DNA from 2 places in the Fictibacillus sp. EA-CB0309 genome. Region 2 is predicted to be linked to the other one. Evidence: a T-box and tRNA genes for the amino acid it is inferred to sense, from the RefSeq annotation. Region 2 holds a T-box; the other holds one or more tRNA genes.
The links. A T-box is a leader RNA that pairs with one kind of tRNA and senses whether it is charged. The one in region 2 lies ahead of pheS (phenylalanine--tRNA ligase subunit alpha), so its partner is inferred to be a tRNA-Phe.
Positions count from the first base shown of each region.

Region 1: it encodes a tRNA-Phe, which carries the amino acid that the T-box ahead of pheS (phenylalanine--tRNA ligase subunit alpha) is inferred to sense. The anticodon was not compared.

Region 1 is NZ_CP169271.1:1,673,530-1,683,297, forward strand. It holds gene ACEWFH_RS09220 (Na/Pi cotransporter family protein) at 1-1,333, shown strand, start outside; gene ACEWFH_RS09225 (DUF456 domain-containing protein) at 1,394-1,876, shown strand; tRNA gene ACEWFH_RS09230 (tRNA-Asn) at 2,028-2,102, shown strand; tRNA gene ACEWFH_RS09235 (tRNA-Met) at 2,107-2,183, shown strand; tRNA gene ACEWFH_RS09240 (tRNA-His) at 2,206-2,281, shown strand; tRNA gene ACEWFH_RS09245 (tRNA-Ile) at 2,307-2,383, shown strand; tRNA gene ACEWFH_RS09250 (tRNA-Ser) at 2,393-2,485, shown strand; tRNA gene ACEWFH_RS09255 (tRNA-Phe) at 2,658-2,733, shown strand; gene ACEWFH_RS09260 (superoxide dismutase) at 2,945-3,556, shown strand; gene ACEWFH_RS09265 (hypothetical protein) at 3,557-3,832, opposite strand; partial or broken gene ACEWFH_RS09270 (MFS transporter) at 3,951-5,209, shown strand; partial or broken gene ACEWFH_RS09275 (penicillin-binding transpeptidase domain-containing protein) at 5,332-7,385, shown strand; gene ACEWFH_RS09280 (PstS family phosphate ABC transporter substrate-binding protein) at 7,761-8,720, shown strand; gene pstC (phosphate ABC transporter permease subunit PstC) at 8,827-9,768, shown strand, end outside.
Region 2 is NZ_CP169271.1:1,425,337-1,435,104, reverse strand. It holds gene pheT (phenylalanine--tRNA ligase subunit beta) at 1-2,248, opposite strand, end outside; partial or broken gene pheS (phenylalanine--tRNA ligase subunit alpha) at 2,267-3,300, opposite strand; T-box leader at 3,342-3,564, opposite strand; gene ACEWFH_RS07965 (TrmH family RNA methyltransferase) at 3,631-4,398, opposite strand; partial or broken gene sspI (small acid-soluble spore protein SspI) at 4,505-4,710, shown strand; gene ACEWFH_RS07955 (DUF4062 domain-containing protein) at 4,960-5,568, shown strand; gene ACEWFH_RS07950 (uracil phosphoribosyltransferase) at 5,672-6,316, shown strand; gene dut (dUTP diphosphatase) at 6,370-6,807, opposite strand; gene ACEWFH_RS07940 (hypothetical protein) at 6,919-7,242, opposite strand; gene ACEWFH_RS07935 (hypothetical protein) at 7,275-7,520, opposite strand; gene ACEWFH_RS07930 (cytochrome ubiquinol oxidase subunit I) at 7,665-9,005, shown strand; gene ACEWFH_RS07925 (cytochrome d ubiquinol oxidase subunit II) at 9,022-9,768, shown strand, end outside.

The sequences.
Region 1 (9,768 bases), 250 kb from region 2:
AACGATTACGTCATTCATCATAGGTATTGATGTTGGTGAATATGCTTTGCCTATTATAGCAGTTGGATCCATCTTAATCTTTTTCTTTAAAAATCCGAAGTATAACTATTTTGGACAGATTACGTTTGGTTTTGGTGCATTATTCTTAGGTCTTGAACTTATGGGTGATGGTATGAAACCATTACGCAGCCTTGAAGCATTTCAAGAGCTGACGGTTTCTATGAGTGACAACCCAATACTTGGAGTTGTGATTGGAACATTATTTACTGTAATCGTTCAGTCTTCAAGTGCAACGATTGGTATTTTGCAAGAACTTTATTCTCAGAATATGATTGATCTTAAAGCGGCACTGCCTGTATTGTTCGGGGATAATATTGGTACTACAATTACCGCTATTCTAGCAGCAATCGGTACAACAGTTGCAGCAAGACGTGCTGCACTTACACATGTAATCTTTAACTTGATTGGAACAGTCATCTTCTTGATCATTCTTGTTCCTTTCAGACATTATATTGAATTCTTAACTCAAAAGCTTGACTTAGAACCAGCTATGCAAATTGCGTTTGCTCATGGTACGTTTAATGTGACGAACGTTCTGATACAATTCTGGTTCATTGGGTTATTAGCCTTTATTGTTACCAAGCTAATTAAAGGTGAAGATGTATTGATTGAGTACAAGGCGAAACATCTTGACGAAATCGTATTAGAGACATCACCTTCACTAGCAATCAGACAAGCTAAGCAAGAAATTATTCGTATGGCCAATTATTCTCAAGCGGGATTAAAAGAAGCCATCACCTATTTAAATGAAAAAGATAAAAAGAATTCTGATCTTGCTCTTCAATATGAAGAAGCAATCAATAACTTAGATCGTCAGATAACATCTTATCTTGTTAAACTGTCTGCACATCCGTTAACACCTCAAGAATCCAATGAACACTCAATGCTTTTAGACACATCTCGTGACATTGAACGTATTGGGGATCATATGGAGAATATTATTGAACTTGTTGATTATCAACTGCGTAATAATGTTCGTTTGACAGACACGGCTAAGCAAGACTTAGATGAAATGTTCACCTTAACGGTTTCAACAGTCGATAAGGCCGTTAAAGCATTGGAAGAAGGAAACATTGAACTGGCTAAAGAAGTACTCGGATTAGAAGATAAAATCGATAAAATGGAGCGTACACTTCGTAAACAGCACATTATGCGTATGAACGAAGGACTATGCGACGGAAATGCAGGTATTGTTTTTGTTGATATTATCAGTAACCTAGAAAGAATAGGGGACCACGCTGTTAATATTGCAGAAGCTGTATTAGAGAAGTAAAATGAAGCCAGGGAAATTCCCTGGTTATTTATTTGGTCTTTTACGAGAAAGGAGAAAGAAGTGGACTATTTATATTGGTTTTTGATTGGTTTAGCGTTCGTAATCAGTTTTATTGCGTTAATCTATCCGATCTTACCTGGAGTATTATTTTTAGCTGCCGGTTTTTTAATCTATGGATTTGCTTTTTCATTTGAGCCGTTCACTCCATTATTTCTTATCGTGCAAATGCTATTGTTTATTAGTTTGTTTGTTGTTGACTACATAGGGAATGCTTATGCGGTTAAGAAAAAAGGAGGATCTAAAGCGGCTTTATGGGGAAGTACGATCGGGTTGATAGCTGGACCATTTGTAATACCTGTTGCTGGGATACTGATTGGGCCGTTTCTAGGTGCTGTAATTGCAGAACTTCTATTCCAAAGAAAAGGATTGAAATCAGCCGTTTCTGTAGGTATTGGTACGGTGCTAGCTTTCGTAGGAACAACACTGATTAAAGTCTTTACACAAGCTTTAATGATCGGTTATTTTTATTATCAAGTATTATAAATCTTCATTGCTTATTGCTGTCGGGCGTGTTATATTATTTTTGTTCTAAAAAGTACATGTGTTCGCGCAAATTCATTTTAAAAATGTTATTGACATTAATTGCGGCAACGTGATATAGTAGTTCTTGTCCTTAACAAAGTTAAGACGTTATTCCACAGTAGCTCAGTGGTAGAGCTATCGGCTGTTAACCGATCGGTCGTAGGTTCGAGTCCTACCTGTGGAGCCATTTTGGCGGTGTAGCTCAGCTGGCTAGAGCGTACGGTTCATACCCGTGAGGTCGTGGGTTCGACTCCCTCCGCCGCTACCAAAATATTTTACTAATCACGATGGCGGTCGTGGCGAAGTGGTTAACGCATCGGATTGTGGTTCCGACATTCGGGGGTTCGATTCCCCTCGTCCGCCCCATAACATTTACATAAGCTTTATCTTTGGACCCTTAGCTCAGTTGGTCAGAGCGGTCGGCTCATAACCGATTGGTCGTAGGTTCGAGTCCTACAGGGTCCACCACATAATCGAGGAGGTATACCCAAGTCCGGCTGAAGGGATCGGTCTTGAAAACCGACAGGGGTTTAACGACCCGCGGGGGTTCGAATCCCTCTACCTCCTCCATTACATATTATGATGAAAAGATTTTTGGTTTTGAAAAATTTTTGGCTCGATAGCTACGAGCGTTACAGCACGAGTATGCTGCGAGTTGTCTCGACGGATACACCCTAGAAGGGAACGTTTAGAGGAAGAGACACAGTTATTAAATAAGACCATAAAATTTTGAAAAATTTTTGGCTCGATAGCTCAGTCGGTAGAGCAGAGGACTGAAAATCCTCGTGTCGGCGGTTCGATTCCGTCTCGAGCCACCATATTATACATATTAACCTTACGGCGTGCCGTAAGGTTTTTTTATGACTATAAAGGGTACAGTGTTTAAGAATTGAAAGTTCGTTATAAATTTGATAAGGTAAACATGTTGAATACTTTCTAAACAAGTAAGTTGATTAAATGGTTTCACTTTTCAAGCTACCCTTGAAAATGAACATATAAAACTCTACATATTATAAGGAGGAAATGAACATGGCTAAATTTGAACTGCCTGCATTACCTTATGAAACAAACGCACTTGAACCGCATATCGACAAAGAAACAATGGAGATCCACCACGGTCGCCATCACAAAACATATGTTGATAATTTAAATGCAGCACTTGAAGGACAAGCTGAATTTGAAAACAAGAGCTTGGAAGATCTTCTTTCCAACCTTGATGCTCTACCGCAAAGTATCCAAAATGCTGTTAGAAACAATGGTGGTGGGCACGCTAATCACAGTCTTTTCTGGGAAGTGATCGCACCAGGCGGAGCTAACGCACCATCTGGAGAGCTTGCTGACAAAATCAACAGCAAATTTGGAAGCCTTGATGCTTTTAAAGAAGAGTTTGCGAATGCTGGTAAAACAAGATTTGGGTCTGGCTGGGCTTGGTTAGTTGTAAACAACGGAGAGCTTGAAGTAACAAGCACGCCAAACCAAGATACACCGGTTATGGAAGGTAAAACGCCAATTCTTGGACTAGATGTTTGGGAGCATGCTTACTATTTAAATTATCAAAATAAACGTCCAGATTACATTGCTGCTTTTTGGAACGTTGTAAACTGGGATGAAGTTGAAAAGCGTTATAACGAAGCAAAATAATTAATGAAAGCTGCTGGCTTGCCAGTGGCTTTTTATTATGCCTTTATCATGAATTTCATAGTTATCTGCTAACCTTACTAAAAGTTCATCAAGAGATAGATTACCGTCACCGAATGGAACAAACGATTGAATAACAAATACATTTTTAGATTGAAAAGACCAAATAAAATCTTTGTTCAGCTTCGCACTGTCCTCCAATTTTTCAAAATCAACCATTACTTCGGAGTCATGGAGCAGTTCTATATCTACTTGATCAAAAATCCAATACTCAAACATATCATCATACTCCTTTATACAATAAAAACCAATTAATGAAAAAGTGAATAGCCCCTATCTTATTGAAAGACACTAACGACGATATGTAAGGGGGCGAAAACATGAGATTAAAAAATTCATGGATACCGACCAATACCCTAGAGATTTGTTCTTATTGTTATTTGTAGGTGGTTTATTTACCTTAAGTACAGCTCTTTCAAACACGTTTGTTAACATTTTTTATGGAAACAATCTGGGGAAATCACCGATATCGCTTTTTACAATCTTTCTATTGTTGTCATGCAGCCGATCGCGTTTTATTTAGCGGGATGGTTTGCCAAAAAGATTGATCGCGTTATCGTACTCAGAATTGGTGTATTAATCCTTGCTTTATTTTATATTGGTGTCCTTTTCATGGGGTCTGTGGCAAGTAACTATATCATTGTACTTGGGGCGATGTTAGGATTAGGCTTAGGATTTTATTGGCTTGCTTTTAACGTACTGACATTGGAAGTTACCGAACCGGAGACTCGAGATTTTTTTAACGGATATCTTGGCGTATTAAATTCCTTTTCGGGTATGATTGGTCCACTTAGCGCTGGGTATATCATTACTAGGATGGACAAACATTTAGGATACGAAACAATCTTCAGCATTTCAATGGTCTTGTTTTTAATTGCTGTAGCAATTAGTTTCTTTTTAAAAAGAAGAAAAGCTCACGGTTCTTTCGGGATCACGAAGGTCATGAAGGAACGAAAAAAAGACAAAGCTTGGCTGCAGCTGCTAAGGGCACACTTTTTTCAAGGGTTTCGTGAAGGGACATTTATTTTTTTAATTGTTATTTGGGTGTATACGACCTCTAAAAGTGAGTTTGCTCTCGGTACATACGGATTTGTTCAATCCTTAGTATCTTTTGTTGGCTATTATTGTGTGTCACATTATTTAAGTCCTAAGAACAGATTGAGAGCTATATTTGTTGGAGGATTGTTGCTCTTTATTTCACCGTTTATTCTGCTTTTACCCGTTTCATTCACTCTTCTCATTGTATATGGGGTATCTGTATCAATTGCTTATCCTCTGTTGTTGGTTCCATATGTTTCATTAACGTATGATATCATCGGGAAATGCCGGGGTATTCATGAAAAAAGAATTGAGTATATCGTTGTTCGTGAAATGTATCTGAATGCAGGAAGAATCATTTCAATCATAACGTTTATCATCGTTGTCAGTCTTTTAACAGAAGAAAAAGGTATCCCTTTATTGCTGCCCATCTTAGGTGCAGGCCACTTTTTAATATATTTTTGCTTAAGAAAAGTTTCTTTTTCTGAAAGTAGACCTGAAAAAACAATTGAGCTTGCAGAAACGCAGCAAGACGGGAACAATCCTAACAAACAATAATTATCTTTTGACATAATTGCCTTGGTAAGGATACTATTATTATGTAGATATAATTACCGGTTCGTTTTAGACACCTTTTTATAAAGGTGTCTGTGCTGTTTTAAAGGGAGATTTACAATATTATGAAAACAAAAGACAATAAAAAGAAAAATCATGTACCTATTCGAATCAATGCCCTCTTTTTATCGGTATTCTTTCTCTTTTCCGTTCTGGTTCTGCGACTTGGTTATGTGCAGATCGTAAAAGGTGAAGAATATAAGCGCGATGCCTACTTAACAGAAAATGTAACAACGAAATTGGATGCTCCACGAGGCAAAATGTTTGATGCGAATTACCGGGTAGTAGTGGATAACGAGCCAGTTTTCTCTATTACATATACGAGGACACAAGAAGCAGATGCAGAAGAAAGATATCAGTTAGCAATAAAATTAGCCGACCTTATTGAAAAAGATTTTAAAGAGCTAACCGAACGAGATAAAAAAGACTATTTTATTTTTCTGAATGAGAAGGAAGTAGAATCGAGAATTTCTAAAGAAGAGAAAAAGGATACTCCTCCAGAAGAACTTTATGACCTTATGCTTCAAAAAGTAACACAAGCAGATATTGAGTCTTTTACAGATAAAGAGCTCGAAGTTCTTGCGATTAAAAGTGAAATGGATCGAGGTTACACGCTTTCTCCGCAACGAATTAAAATTGGTGCTACGGAAAAAGAAATCGCTTTGATCAGTGAACATTTACCTGAACTTGAAGGTGTTGATATAAAACCTGATGCTGAACGGTCATATCCTTACAAGGATTCTTTCCGTGATATCTTTGGTCAGGTAAAACAAATACCAAAATCAAGAATGGATTATTACACTGCACGTGGTAATGACCGTAACGATATGGTCGGAACGAGTTTTCTTGAAGAACAATACGAATCCATTTTACGTGGAACGAAGTCGAAAATAAAATATGTTACAGATAAAAAGGGTAATCCAGTTGGAGATCCTGTAGAGGAAGATGGGGCAAGAGGCAGCGACCTTATTTTGACTGTAGACATGGATCTCCAGCAAAAAGTTGAAAAAGTCATTGAAGAAAAACTAAAAGACGCCATTCGAGGCAAGTATGCATACGATAACAAAAAGTTAAATAGCGCTTATGTTGTAATGATGAATCCGAATACCGGAGAAATATTATCCATGGCGGCTAAGAAATACGACAGAAAAACAGGGAAGTTTACAGACATACCTTTTGGCAACGTTTATGACTCATATGCCATGGGATCAACGGTTAAAGGGGCTACTGTTTTAACCGGTCTTAAAGAAGGAGTTATCGAGCCAAATACAATTATTTATGATGCACCATTGACTTTTGGTGACAGCCGTCCTTTAAAATCTCATGAAAATATGGGACCTGTCGACGCTGTTGAAGCTTTAGAAAGATCTTCAAACGTATATATGTGGCATATTGCCATGCGTTTAGCTGGCTATGATTATTCTAATAAGCGCTTTAACGAGAACAAAGTTCAAGAAGCATTCAATATATTAAGAAACTCATACAGTCAATTTGGTCTTGGAGTACCAACGGGAATAGACTTGCCTTCTGAGGCAACTGGTTATAACACAGGGATGAGCAGTGAATTATCGCAAGCGATGTTCTTCTCCATCGGTCAATTCGACACATATACACCGATGCAGATGGCACAATACGTTTCTACGATTGCAAACGGTGGTCTTAGAATGCAGCCGCATCTTTTAAAAGAGGTAAGAGAACCATCCGTTGACCCAAATAAGTTAGGAAAGCTTCTTTATCGATTTGAACCTAACATTTTAAATAGGATTGAAATGAAGCAAAGTGAAATTGCAGTAGTGCAAAAGGGTTTTATGAAGTGATGAACGGCAACAACGGTACAGCTTCATGGAAATTTAAAAACAAAGATTATAATCCAGCAGGTAAAACAGGAACAGCAGAAATTGATAAAGCAACAGGTGTTGTAAATAAGACGCTTATTGGATATGCCCCTTATGATAAACCAGAGGTTGCTTTTGCTGTGGTAGTTCCGAACATAAAAGAAGGAAACACGAACAGTGAGATAGCTGAAGGTGCCCTTGATGCATATTTCTCCATGAAGAAAGAAGGTATCCCAGCTAAACCAGAAATGGAAAATGAAAGTAAAGTAGAAGAACCGCGCTAATTATTAGCGTGGTTCTTTTTTGTATGGTGAATCTTATCATAATGATCATTTCTAAAAGTTCGCTGTTTTAGAGATAGAATGTTCTACACCCTGTGGAAAGCGAGCACCCTGGAGCTTAAATCAACTACTTTTACGAGAAACGCTGTTTTCGAAAATAGCTTTTGTATAGATAAAGACTATTTGTAAAGAATAAAAACATATTCGTCGATGAACCAGTCTTAACATTATCTTTACAATTCGTTAAAACGTAATTCACATTCAAGGTTTATTGTAGAACATGTAAGAAAGAAACAAGCATTTAAAAAGGGATCATGACCTGAGAAAAATTTCTCTAACATGAAAAGACGAAAATCATATTTAGGGGGACCTATCAAGATGAAGAAAATGAAGTCTGTGTACCTTTTGGCAGTAATGTCACTAATCCTAGTTTTCGCTGCAGCATGTGGAAACAAGAGTGAAGATGGAGCTGCTGGCGGTGGAGATCTAAGCGGAAAAATCAAAATCGACGGATCATCTACAGTATTCCCTATTATGGAAGCTGTTTCTGAAGAGTTCCAAGCTGGAAATCCTGATGTTCAAGCACCAGTTGGAGTATCTGGAACTGGCGGTGGATTTGAAAAGTTTGTTCGTGGAGAACTAGATCTTGCTAACGCTTCTCGTCCGATTAAAGATGAAGAAAAAACTGCTGCTACAGATAAAGGTATTGAATTCACTGAGTTCGAATTAGCAAAAGACGGTTTGTCTGTAGTTGTTCCAAAAGAAAATGATTTCATTGATCACCTTACATTAGATGAGTTAAAAAAGATTTTCCTTGAAGAAAACGCTGCAAAAACATGGGCTGATGTTCGTGAAGGATGGCCGAAAGAAAAAATTGAAGTTTATGCGCCTGGAACGGACTCTGGAACATATGACTATTTTGACGAAGTAATCCTTGAGGAAAAACCTATGCGCCGTGACGCACAACTTTCTGAAGATGACAACGTATTAGTACAAGGTGTAACAGGTTCTAAGAATGCAATTGGCTTCTTCGGTTATGCGTACTACCAAGCCAACAAAGAAAAAGTAAAAGCAGTTCCGATTGATGGCGGAAACGGACCAGTTGAACCAACAGCTGAAACAATTGAATCAGGCGAATATGCTCCACTTTCTCGCCCGTTGTTCACTTATGTTAATAACAAATCTTTAAAAGATAACGAAGCAGTTTATGAGTACATGAAGTTTGCTCTAGAAAATGCAGGTGAACTTGCATCATCTGATTCAATCGGATATGTATCTCTTCCGAAAGAAAAATATGAAGAGCAAATGAAAAAGCTTGATGAGCTTGCAGGTAAATAATAGTCCTTTATTGAAATAAGGGTATGGTAAATAACATACAGGTGAGGAGTGGAACAAACTCCTCACCTTTAACCTGTTTAGTATTGTCGAATTATAGGAGGTCTTGTTGGTGTCAAGAGATAAATCAAACCAAAAATCAATCCGCTCTATGATTCAGGAGAATAAATCTTCAAGAAGTCAATCGGCGGTAATGGAAAAGGTAGTTCCAAAAATCTTTTTGATTTGTGCTATTATTTCAATTTTTACAACTTTAGGTATTGTATTTACATTGTTAACAGAAACATTCACATTTTTTAATCGGGTTTCAATTGTTGAGTTTTTCACAAATACACGATGGTTCCCTTTTACATCTGACGAAAATGCAGACTACGGAATTTTGGCTTTGGTGATGGGTACTTTAACGGTCACAGCCATTGCCATGGTTGTAGCTATTCCTGTAGGTCTTGCTGTAGCTATATATTTAAGTGAGTATGCATCAGCGAAAACTCGAAAGTTTATTAAACCAATTCTAGAAGTATTAGCTGGTATTCCTACAATTGTATATGGATTCTTTGCGCTAACGTTTGTAACACCTTTATTAGATAAGATTATCCCTGGAGGAATTTCGATCTTTAACGCTTTAAGCCCTGGTATAGTTGTAGGGATTATGATAATCCCTATGATTGCATCATTATCTGAAGATGCGATGAATGCTGTTCCAAACTCTATGAGAGAAGGTGCTATGGCTTTAGGAGCGACGCGTTTTGAAGTTGCTATTAAAGTGGTACTGCCCGCTGCACTATCTGGAGTAATTGCATCGTTTGTTCTAGGTATTTCAAGAGCAATTGGTGAAACCATGATCGTGACGATTGCTGGTGGATCTAGACCAACTGCTGATATTAATGTAACAGAATCTATTCAAACCATGACAGCTTATATCGTACAAGTCAGCCAAGGTGATACAGGTTATGGTACTACCATCTATTACAGTATCTATGCTGTAGGTATGACGTTGTTTGTATTTACTTTAATCATGAATTTGCTTGCTCAATTTATTTCCCGCAAGTTT
Region 2 (9,768 bases):
CTTCTTTTAATAACTCTCCACCCGCCGCTTGTATCACAGTTGTCAGATCACCTGCTGGAAGTTCTTGATCAACTACTAAAGCAATATCCCGGGTAATAGAAGGATAACGAGGCAGAGTCTGATATACCATCTCATTTGTTTCCTTCTCTAAAAGATTTGTTGCACTCAACTCGAACACATACGTATCTTTAAGATCTAACTCTTTTTGTAGAGCAGGGTGAAGCTGACCAACAAACCCTACGGAAATACCATCGAGTTTCACAATAGCTGTTCTTCCTGGATGCATGTTCTCAATTTCTCCTGCTTCGTACGTGATGCGCTCTGAAAGATTCAGTTCACCCATTAGCCCTTCTAGAATTCCTTTTAGAACGTAAAAGTCGACTGTCTTTCTTTCACCTTGCCACAAATGTTCGTTAAATACACCGGTTACTGCTCCAGAAACAAATACGTACTCCTCTGGAAGTTCTGTCAACTCTTCCTGACGATTGATGAATACAGAGCCCATCTCATAAATAGCGAGATCTTCCATTGAACGGTTTCTGTTATATTGAAGCACTTCAAGAAGTTGTGGCAGCAAGCTCATTCTTAGCGTACTGCGCTCTTCACTCATCGGATGAGCAACGGAAATCGGATAAACTGTCTCACCACTAAAAGAAAAATGAGTGGACTTAGCTGGAGTTGTCAACGCATACGTTACAGCTTGATAAAGTCCCGCACCTTCAAGATACGTTCGGATGTCACGACGTTGTGCTTGGTTCTTCGTTAACCCGCCAGGACGTGCTTCTGATAAAAGATACGTCGTTGGAATGCGGTCATATCCGTAAATACGTCCTACTTCTTCGATCAGATCAGCTTCAATCGTAATATCTGGTCTTCTTGAAGGAACAACCACTTCGAACTGCCCATCCGTTTCTTTATATGAAAACCCTAGTCTGTCAAAGATTGCTGCTGTTTGTTCAGGCGAAATCTCTGTTCCAAGTAGAGCATTCATTCTAGAAACGTCCATCTTCACACTGTATGTGTTTACTTCGCGCTTTCCAGCTTCAACAATTCCTTCAGCTACTTTCCCTCCAGCAAGTTCAGCCATCAATCCAGCTGCTCTCATAGCTGCTGCGTATACACGGTTACGATCAATGCCTTTTTCATATCTGGAACTTGCTTCACTGCGTAAACCTAGATCTTTAGAAGCTGCTCTTACACGTGCAGAGGCAAAGTAAGCTGCTTCTAAAAGAACGTTTGTTGTATCATTTTGCACTTCACTTGTTGCTCCGCCCATCACACCAGCAACAGCAATCGGGTCTTTACCGTTTGTAATCACTAAGTGTGTGTCTTTAAGTGTACGTTCTTGATCATCGAGAGTAAGAATTTTCTCACCTTCTGCTGCACGACGAACAACAATCTCTTTAGATCCTAATCGGTTATAGTCGAAAGCATGAAGCGGCTGACCGTATTCCAGCAATACATAATTTGTAATATCAACAATGTTATTGATCGGACGAATTCCTGAAGCCATTAATCGATTCTGCATCCAAAGGGGTGAAGGACCAATCTTAACATCACGGATCATCATCGCTCCGTAATACGGATTATCTTCTAATGAATCAATATGAACGGAAATAAAGTCTTCCGCTTTTTCTTCTGTAGTTGCAATCGCTAAATTTGGAAGCTTTACTTCTTGCTCAAGGATTGCTGCAACTTCATAAGCAACACCAATCACATTTAAGCAATCAGCACGGTTTGGCGTCAGGCCAAGCTCAAGCACGTGGTCATGCAGATTTAAGTATTCTAATGCATCACTTCCTGGCTCTGCATCAGAAGGCATCACAAAGATTCCTGTTGAATATTCCTTTGGTACAAGTTTTGTGTCTACGCCTAACTCTTGAAGAGAACAAATCATACCGTGTGATTCTTCTCCGCGAAGTTTTGCTTTTTTGATTTTAAAGTTACCTGGAAGAACTGCACCTGGCACGGCTACAGCAACCTTTTGACCTTGCGCCACGTTAGGTGCACCGCAAACGATTTGAGAAACTTCCCCTTGGCCTACATCTACTTTACATACTCTAAGTTTGTCAGCATTAGGATGCTGGATACATTCTTGAACATATCCTACAACAACTCCGCTGATTCCTTTATTTAACGACTCGACCATTTCAACTTCGATACCGCTTTTTGTGATTCTATCTGCTAATTCAGACGGTGTAATTTCTATGTTTACATATTCTTTTAGCCAGTTATAAGAGATTAGCATGTAATTCCCCTCCTCAAGTTATGCATTTTTGAATTGTTTTAAAAACCGGATATCGTTCGCATAGAAATGACGAATATCATCAATTCCATATTTAAGCATCGCGATACGCTCAGGTCCCATACCAAATGCAAAACCTGTGTATTTCTTTGAATCAAACCCAGCCATCTCAAGAACGTTCGGATGAACCATACCCGCTCCTAAGATTTCAATCCAACCTGTTTGCTTACAGATCGAACAGCCTTTTCCGCTACACTTAAAGCAAGAGATATCCATTTCGACAGATGGTTCTGTAAAAGGAAAAAGCTTGGACGCAGACGAATTTTACGATCTTCGCCAAACATTTTCTTAGCAAACGTTTCAAGGACACCTTTTAAGTCACTTAATCGAACGTTTTGATCAACCACAAGTCCTTCGATCTGCATGAACTGATGGGAATGTGTTGCATCGTCGTTATCTCTGCGGTAAACCTTCCCTGGAGAGATGATTTTCACAGGTCCTTGACCTTCGTGCTTTTCCATCGTACGAGCCTGAACTGGAGACGTTTGAGTACGAAGCAAGATGTCTTCAGTAATAAAGAACGAATCCTGCATGTCGCGTGCCGGATGACCCTTTGGCAAGTTCAATGCTTCAAAGTTGTAATAGTCTGTTTCCACTTCTGGCCCTTCCGCAATAGTAAAGCCCATGCTTAGAAACAAATCTTCAATCTCTGTCACAACCGCTGTTAACGGATGCGAATTTCCTTGTTTAACAGGTCTTCCTGGTAATGAAACATCGATCGTTTCTTTCGCCAGTTTTTCTGAGATTGCCGCATTTTCCAACTCAGTCTGTTTTTTATCAAGCTCCTGCTGAATGCTGTCACGCACTTCGTTGGCATATGCTCCGATAACAGGTCGTTCTTCTGCAGATAATTTACCCATTCCTTTTAATACTTCAGTAATGGGTCCTTTCTTTCCTAAATAAGCAACTTTCACTGCTTGCAGATCTTTTAAATCTTGGCTTTCTTTGATTTGGCCAATCGCTTCTACTTTTAGAGCTTCTAAACGGTCTTTCACCGTGCAACCCCTCCTTAAAAAATATAAAAACTCCTCATCCAATAAGGGACGAGGAGTTCGCGGTACCACCCAATTTAACAATGAAAAATACACTGTTCACTTCATTTAAAATAACGGCTCTTCACCGGTCAGCCCTACTTAATCGTTCAGGTGACAACTCAGGAGTGAATTCAATAATACCTACCAAAGAAATGCTCGCAGTCCAGGACATTTCCTCCCTTTTTGGCGGAATCATTATCTACTTTTCTCCATCTTTGCTTTTCACACTATTCCTTTCATCTTTTTCATTATATATGAAAAAAATCAGCAATTGCAACGTCTCATAACAAATTACGTTCGATTTCGCTGCAATTCATACAACAGAATGCCTGTTGCGACCGATACATTTAAAGATTCAGCTTCACCGAAAATGGGTATCTTCACATTCATCGTCGATTCTTTTTGCAAAACTTCCTGCACACCAGCTCCTTCGTTTCCAACGATTAAGGCGAAACCTTCAACTTCTGGTGCTTTCCGCATATCAACAGCTTTTTGCAAAGAAGTTGAAAGAACAGTGATATTCCGCTCCTTACATTGCTCGATAATCTCTAAAAGATCTGCTTTTACAATCGGCAGATGAAAAAGAGAACCTTGAGTAGACCTAACTGTTTTGCCATTATAAAGGTCTGCGGTACCCTCACCTAAGAAGACTCCATCAAGTCCAGCACTATCCGCTGTACGAATGATTGTTCCGAGATTACCTGGGTCTTGTACACCGTCTATCAATAAGTAACGGCCATTTTCTATTATAAGTTCGGCTGACTGATCCATCATTTCACATACAGCCACAATCCCTTGTGGTTTTTCTGTTTCAGAAAGCTGTTTCATCAATTTAGCCGGAACCGACCATAGCGTAAACTTTTCTTTTAGCCAGGCTTCATTTATTTCAAAATTTTCTTCAATAATGACATGCTGCAGCTTTGCACCAGATTTTATTGCCTCTTCAATAAGATGTGGGCCTTCAATCAAATATGTGCCTGATCTTTCTCGCTCTTTTTTTGTATGCAGCTTCTTCCATTGCTTTAAAGAAGCGTTGGATTCTGATTCGATGTGCTTCATTATAAGGTGTACTCCTTTAAATCATAAATATTTAATATTTTTCCTCATAAAACTTACTCATAACGTACACAATAAAAAAGAAAAAATTAATAGAGGTGCTTATCCCATGAATCTTGATTTAAGAAAAGCTGTATTGCATAACGTTACTGGAAACAATAAAGAGCAATTACAAGATACGATTGTTGATGCAATCGAAAGTGGAGAAGAAAAATGCTTCCTGGTCTTGGCGTACTTTTTGAAGTGATCTGGAAAAATTCAGATCAGCAAAAGAAGGAAGAAATTTTAACAACTCTATCTGATGGCTTAAAGTAAAACCCGGGATTTCCGGGTTTTTTTATTTTTCACATAGATATAATTTTATTTTTTAGCATTTTAATATGTCTAATTTTATAATATACACTTATTCCTTAAACTTATACAATACCGAATTTTATCGAAAAATTTTATTTCTATTACGGTTTTATATAAAAGTTACATAAATGGAATTAATTACTTATAATTAATATAAGTTTATTTTTTCAATTTTCAACCAAAAAAAAAAATTTAATGGGGTGAATGTTCATGGTTCCTATTACTATTATGATTAGTTCCACAATTAAAGATTTACTTGGTGAAAGAGACGCAGTTAAAAAAGCCTTTTCCTCTACAGATTTTGTAGAATTAATCGGTGCAGGTAATTTAAATGACCAGTCGTTTTCTGGTAGTTCTATGCATGAAACATTAAAAATGGCTAGAGAATGTGATTTATACATATTAATCTTGGGTTCAAAATATGGAATGGAAGTGAATGGACTTTCAAAGTCAGCTACTGAGATTGAGTTTGATCAGGCTCTCCATGCAGATCCCACGAAAGTTTTACTTTTTATGAAAGAAAGCAATAAAAAAATTGATCCTAAACAGCAAGAATTTATTAGTAGAGTTTGTGATTATTACTCAGGATATTGGAGGAGCTCTTTCACTTATACGCATGAATTAGGAGAAATTGTTCAAAAGTCATTTATTAACTGGCTAAAAAACAGAGCAAGTTTGAATAGTAGTACTGATTATGTAGATCATTTTATTAGACTTGCTAAAGAAAATAAACCTGAATCAAGTGCCCGCGTATATTATAACGTAACAGAGGACAAGGTAGAAATTACTTACGATTACTTCGAAAAAAACATATTGTGATTTTTCATAAACAGGATTTATTTAGTGATTTTTGGGGCTGTTTATCAAAATTACAAGGTCAATTTGCTACTTGGACACTATCCTCTACGGAAGTTAATAAGTAATGGCAAATGTTAATGTATTAAAATCAAATTTTTTATTAGCTTTAACTACTCAAATACGAGATCAATCAGCACAGAATCAGCTACTAAGAACTACTCTGAATAAACTAGGAGAGAAAATAGGAGAAGAAATAGTTGGTGAAATGTTTACAACATCCACTAAAATTCAGACCCCTATGGATTTACCATTTGAAGGTATGCGATTTTCAATTCCAACTACTGTAGTCTTAAGTACTAGAGATGATTATAATTATTTCGGTAAAGGAATTGCTTCACATTTTGATGGTGGATTACGTGGGTATATGGATTTTGCAGGGTTACGAGGTCCTTCAACTTTACAAAGCGAGATTGCTGCCGTTGAGCTACCTAAAATCCCTAAAGGAAGATACATCGAAAATGTAATAATTGCAAAGTCAGTTCTTGCTACTGGATGTACAGCAATATCTTTAGCACAAAAAGCAATTGAAACCTATAAACCAAGGAATATAATCGTTGCCTCAGTTTTTTACTCTAACAGGGGAATAGAAGAATTAATGATGGACATTTATCCAATGCCGGTAATCTTTGTAGTTGGTGAACCAGATAAATTAAATGCTGACGGTATGCTTATACCAGGAGTTGGTGATATTGATAAGAGAATTTCATAACATTTTAATAAAAGTTGTTTTAGCCCAACATTAAATGATGGGCTAGTTTTATTTTATTTAGTTCCAGTAGATCCAAAGCCATGATTGCCTCTTTCGGATTCTGTTAATATTTGTGTTTCTTTAATACGAACCTTTAGTACCGGTGCTAATACCATTTGTGCAATTTTCATGTGCTTCTCAACTTTAAAATCTACTTTCCCATGATTTATTAATATTATTTTTATTTCTCCTCTATATCCTTCGTCAATTGTACCCGGGCTATTCAAAACAGTAACTGAATGTTTAAGAGCTAATCCACTTCTCGGTCTAATTTGCGCTTCAGTAAATTTAGGTAACTCGATTTGTATCCCAGTTGAAATCAACCCTGTCTCTCCTGGTTTAATAATCATTTCCTCTATAGAAAACAAATCCAATCCTGCATCGCCTTGATGGGCTTGGTAAGGTAATATCGCGTTATCATTGTTTAATTTTATTTTAATTTCGTACTCCATATAAGTCCTCCATTTTGTACATACTATCTCTACCTATTTCAATAGCTATTATAACTTATCTGGCACTTTATTCGTGGAAGTTTTGTTATGTTTGAACAAAAAAAGCATACCCTATGCAGGCATGCGCTGTTTTTCACGTTTTACGTGGTCTGCCTCAAAAAATTCACTCCACTTTATGACCAATTCTTTTCTTCTTAATAGATAAAACAAAACGGATAATACGATTATGATTGCAGCAGATGTTACTAATGACAGAGAAAGCAGTACGGATCCAAACGAGGAATAAAAAATAGCGATCGGTATGTTTGAAATAATACTAGCCTTCGTATACTCTCTAAAATTTGCCGAGATTTCAATCAGACAAAGACTTAAAAGATGAAAATGCATGAATGGAATCATTTTTAAAATAGCAATCTGACCTACCGAAAATGGCATTCTTTTTCCGATCCACTTTTTTTGCAGTTTTTTTACTTTTTCATCAGTTTCGGCATGCTTTTCATGCCCCAGTAAAAAAGAACACTCGACAAGGTAATACCGATGATGGAATAAAAAGTGCCCGCAACTGCTCCGAACAAAATTCCACCTGTAAGACAGATGAGACCGACAGGCAGGAAAAAGAATTGTCTGAATGCCTGTAAAAGAATAAACAGCAAAGGGGCAAAGATTCCACTAAACTTGAGTACCTCGATGTATACACTTGTATTGTCTAACACGCACTCACCCCCTTTAAGTCAGCATATGACAGAAGACGAGCTCTGTATGACAAAATGTTCGTGTGCATAATCCTCTCTATTTTTTGACACCTTAAAGATAGATTGTTTACTTACAAAGTTCTTAGTTTTTAGGAGGAATCGGGCATGGATACAGTTGTACTCGCGAGAGCCTTTTTTGGAACATCACTAGGTTTTCATATTATTTTTGCGACGCTTGGCGTTGGTATTCCTTTAATGATCGTCATCGCGGAAATCATTCATCAAGTTAAGGGAGACAACGACTACGCTATTATGGCAAAGCGTTGGACGAAAGCCTTCGCTGTTCTTTTAGGTGTTGCCATTCCATCGGGAACGATTGTCGGCGTCCAATTATCTTTGTTATGGCCAGGTTTTATGGAAATCGTAGGAAAGGTCATCTCCCTTCCCTTTCAGATTGAGATCTTTGCTTTCTTTTTAGAAGCCCTGTTTATGTCTATTTACGTTTATGCGGCTGACAGATTACCAAGGTACTTTCGCTTGATCTCGGTATTCTTTGTTGCACTAGGCGCCGTTGCGTCTGCGATCTTAATCTCTGCGGTTAACACGTGGATGAATACACCTGCTGGTTTTAAGATCAAGCCTGATGGAACGATCTATGATGTAAATCCTTGGGATGCCTTTTTTAATCCTAGCTTTTTGTCTTCCTCGTTTCATGTTGCGGTTACCGCATATATGACAGGTGCCTTTGCCGTTGCAGCAGTTGCGGCATTTAAACTATTAAAAAAACGTCCAGAACGTGAACGTGCTTATCACTTAAAAGGCTTATTCATGTCTCTTGCTGTCGCGCTTGTGATGAGTTTTGTCTCGGCAACTTCTGGGCATCATTCAGCACAGATTCTGCATCAGCATTCGCCTGAAAAACTAGCTGCAGCTGAAGGGTTGTTTGAAACACAAAGATATGCACCGCTTGCAATAGGTGGTTATACAGATCCTAAGACAGAAGAAGTTAAATACGGCATAGAAATTCCATGGGCACTCAGCTGGCTGGCTGCCGGAAAGTTTGATACGGAAGTTAAGGGACTATACGAATTTCCTCGTGAAACGTGGCCACCTTTCTATGTCCACACTCTCTTTAATTTAATGGTAGGAATCGGTACTCTTTTATTGGGACTGGCCGCATTCGCCTTATTTTATTGGTGGTTCTTTGTTAAAAAGCGAGGAAAGCCATTTCCAAAGTGGCTGCTTTGGTCGCTTGTATTTTCTGGACCTCTATCCATGCTAGGCATTGAATTCGGATGGGTGTTCAGCTGTAGCGGGAGACAGCCCTGGACGATTTATAGAGTCCAGACGACAGCAGAAGCTGCTACAAAAAATGAAGATCTTGGCATGCTCTTCCTTTTATTCTTATTTTTATATGCGCTTCTTAGCGTATTAACCGTTCTTATTTTAACGGCCTATTTCAAACGAAATCCGGTTTCAAAAGATATGGAAAAAATTCAAGGTTAGGAAGGAGGAATAAAGGATGAGCGAAGAAGTTTTAGCGATCCTGATGATGTGGACCTTTATTTTTATTTATAGCATTTTTGGTTCCATCGATTTCGGAGCTGGGTTTTGGGCGATGATCTACAACAATCATAGAACGATGGCAGGCAGGATCGCCAATCGTTTCTTATCCCCAACATGGGAAATTACCAACACGTTTCTCGTTCTTCTAGTGGTAGCGTTTGTAGGCTTCTTCCCAAAAGGAGCCTACACACTTGGAACCGTTATGCTAGTACCTGTTTCATTAATTCTCTTTTTGCTGGCCATTCGAAGTGCTTTTATGGTGTTCTCTTACTCTGTACAAGGGTATAGAAGGACGATGTTTATCATCTCAGGAATTTCTGGATTATTGATTCCTTCCTTACTCATAGCTGTTCTGCCCATTTCTCAAGGTGGATTTATCGCAGTTGATGGAGACACTCAAAGCCTTTTGTTAGGAAAATTGTTTACAAGCCCAACGCTATACCTTTATGTACTTTTCGGTTTAACTTCTGAACTTTATCTGTCATCGCTATTTTTAGCAGATTACGCACGGGTTTCGAATAGAGAGGATGCTTACAGACTGTATCGCAGCAATGCCATCATGTTAGGGCCGCTTACTTTGCTTTCTGCGCTTTTTACGCTATTGTTTATGGCACCAGAATCCCGTTGGCTGGTAGACAACCTAATGGATCAAAAAATATGGTTTATTCTATCTTTACTTTCGTTTCTAATGGCGTACGCGGCC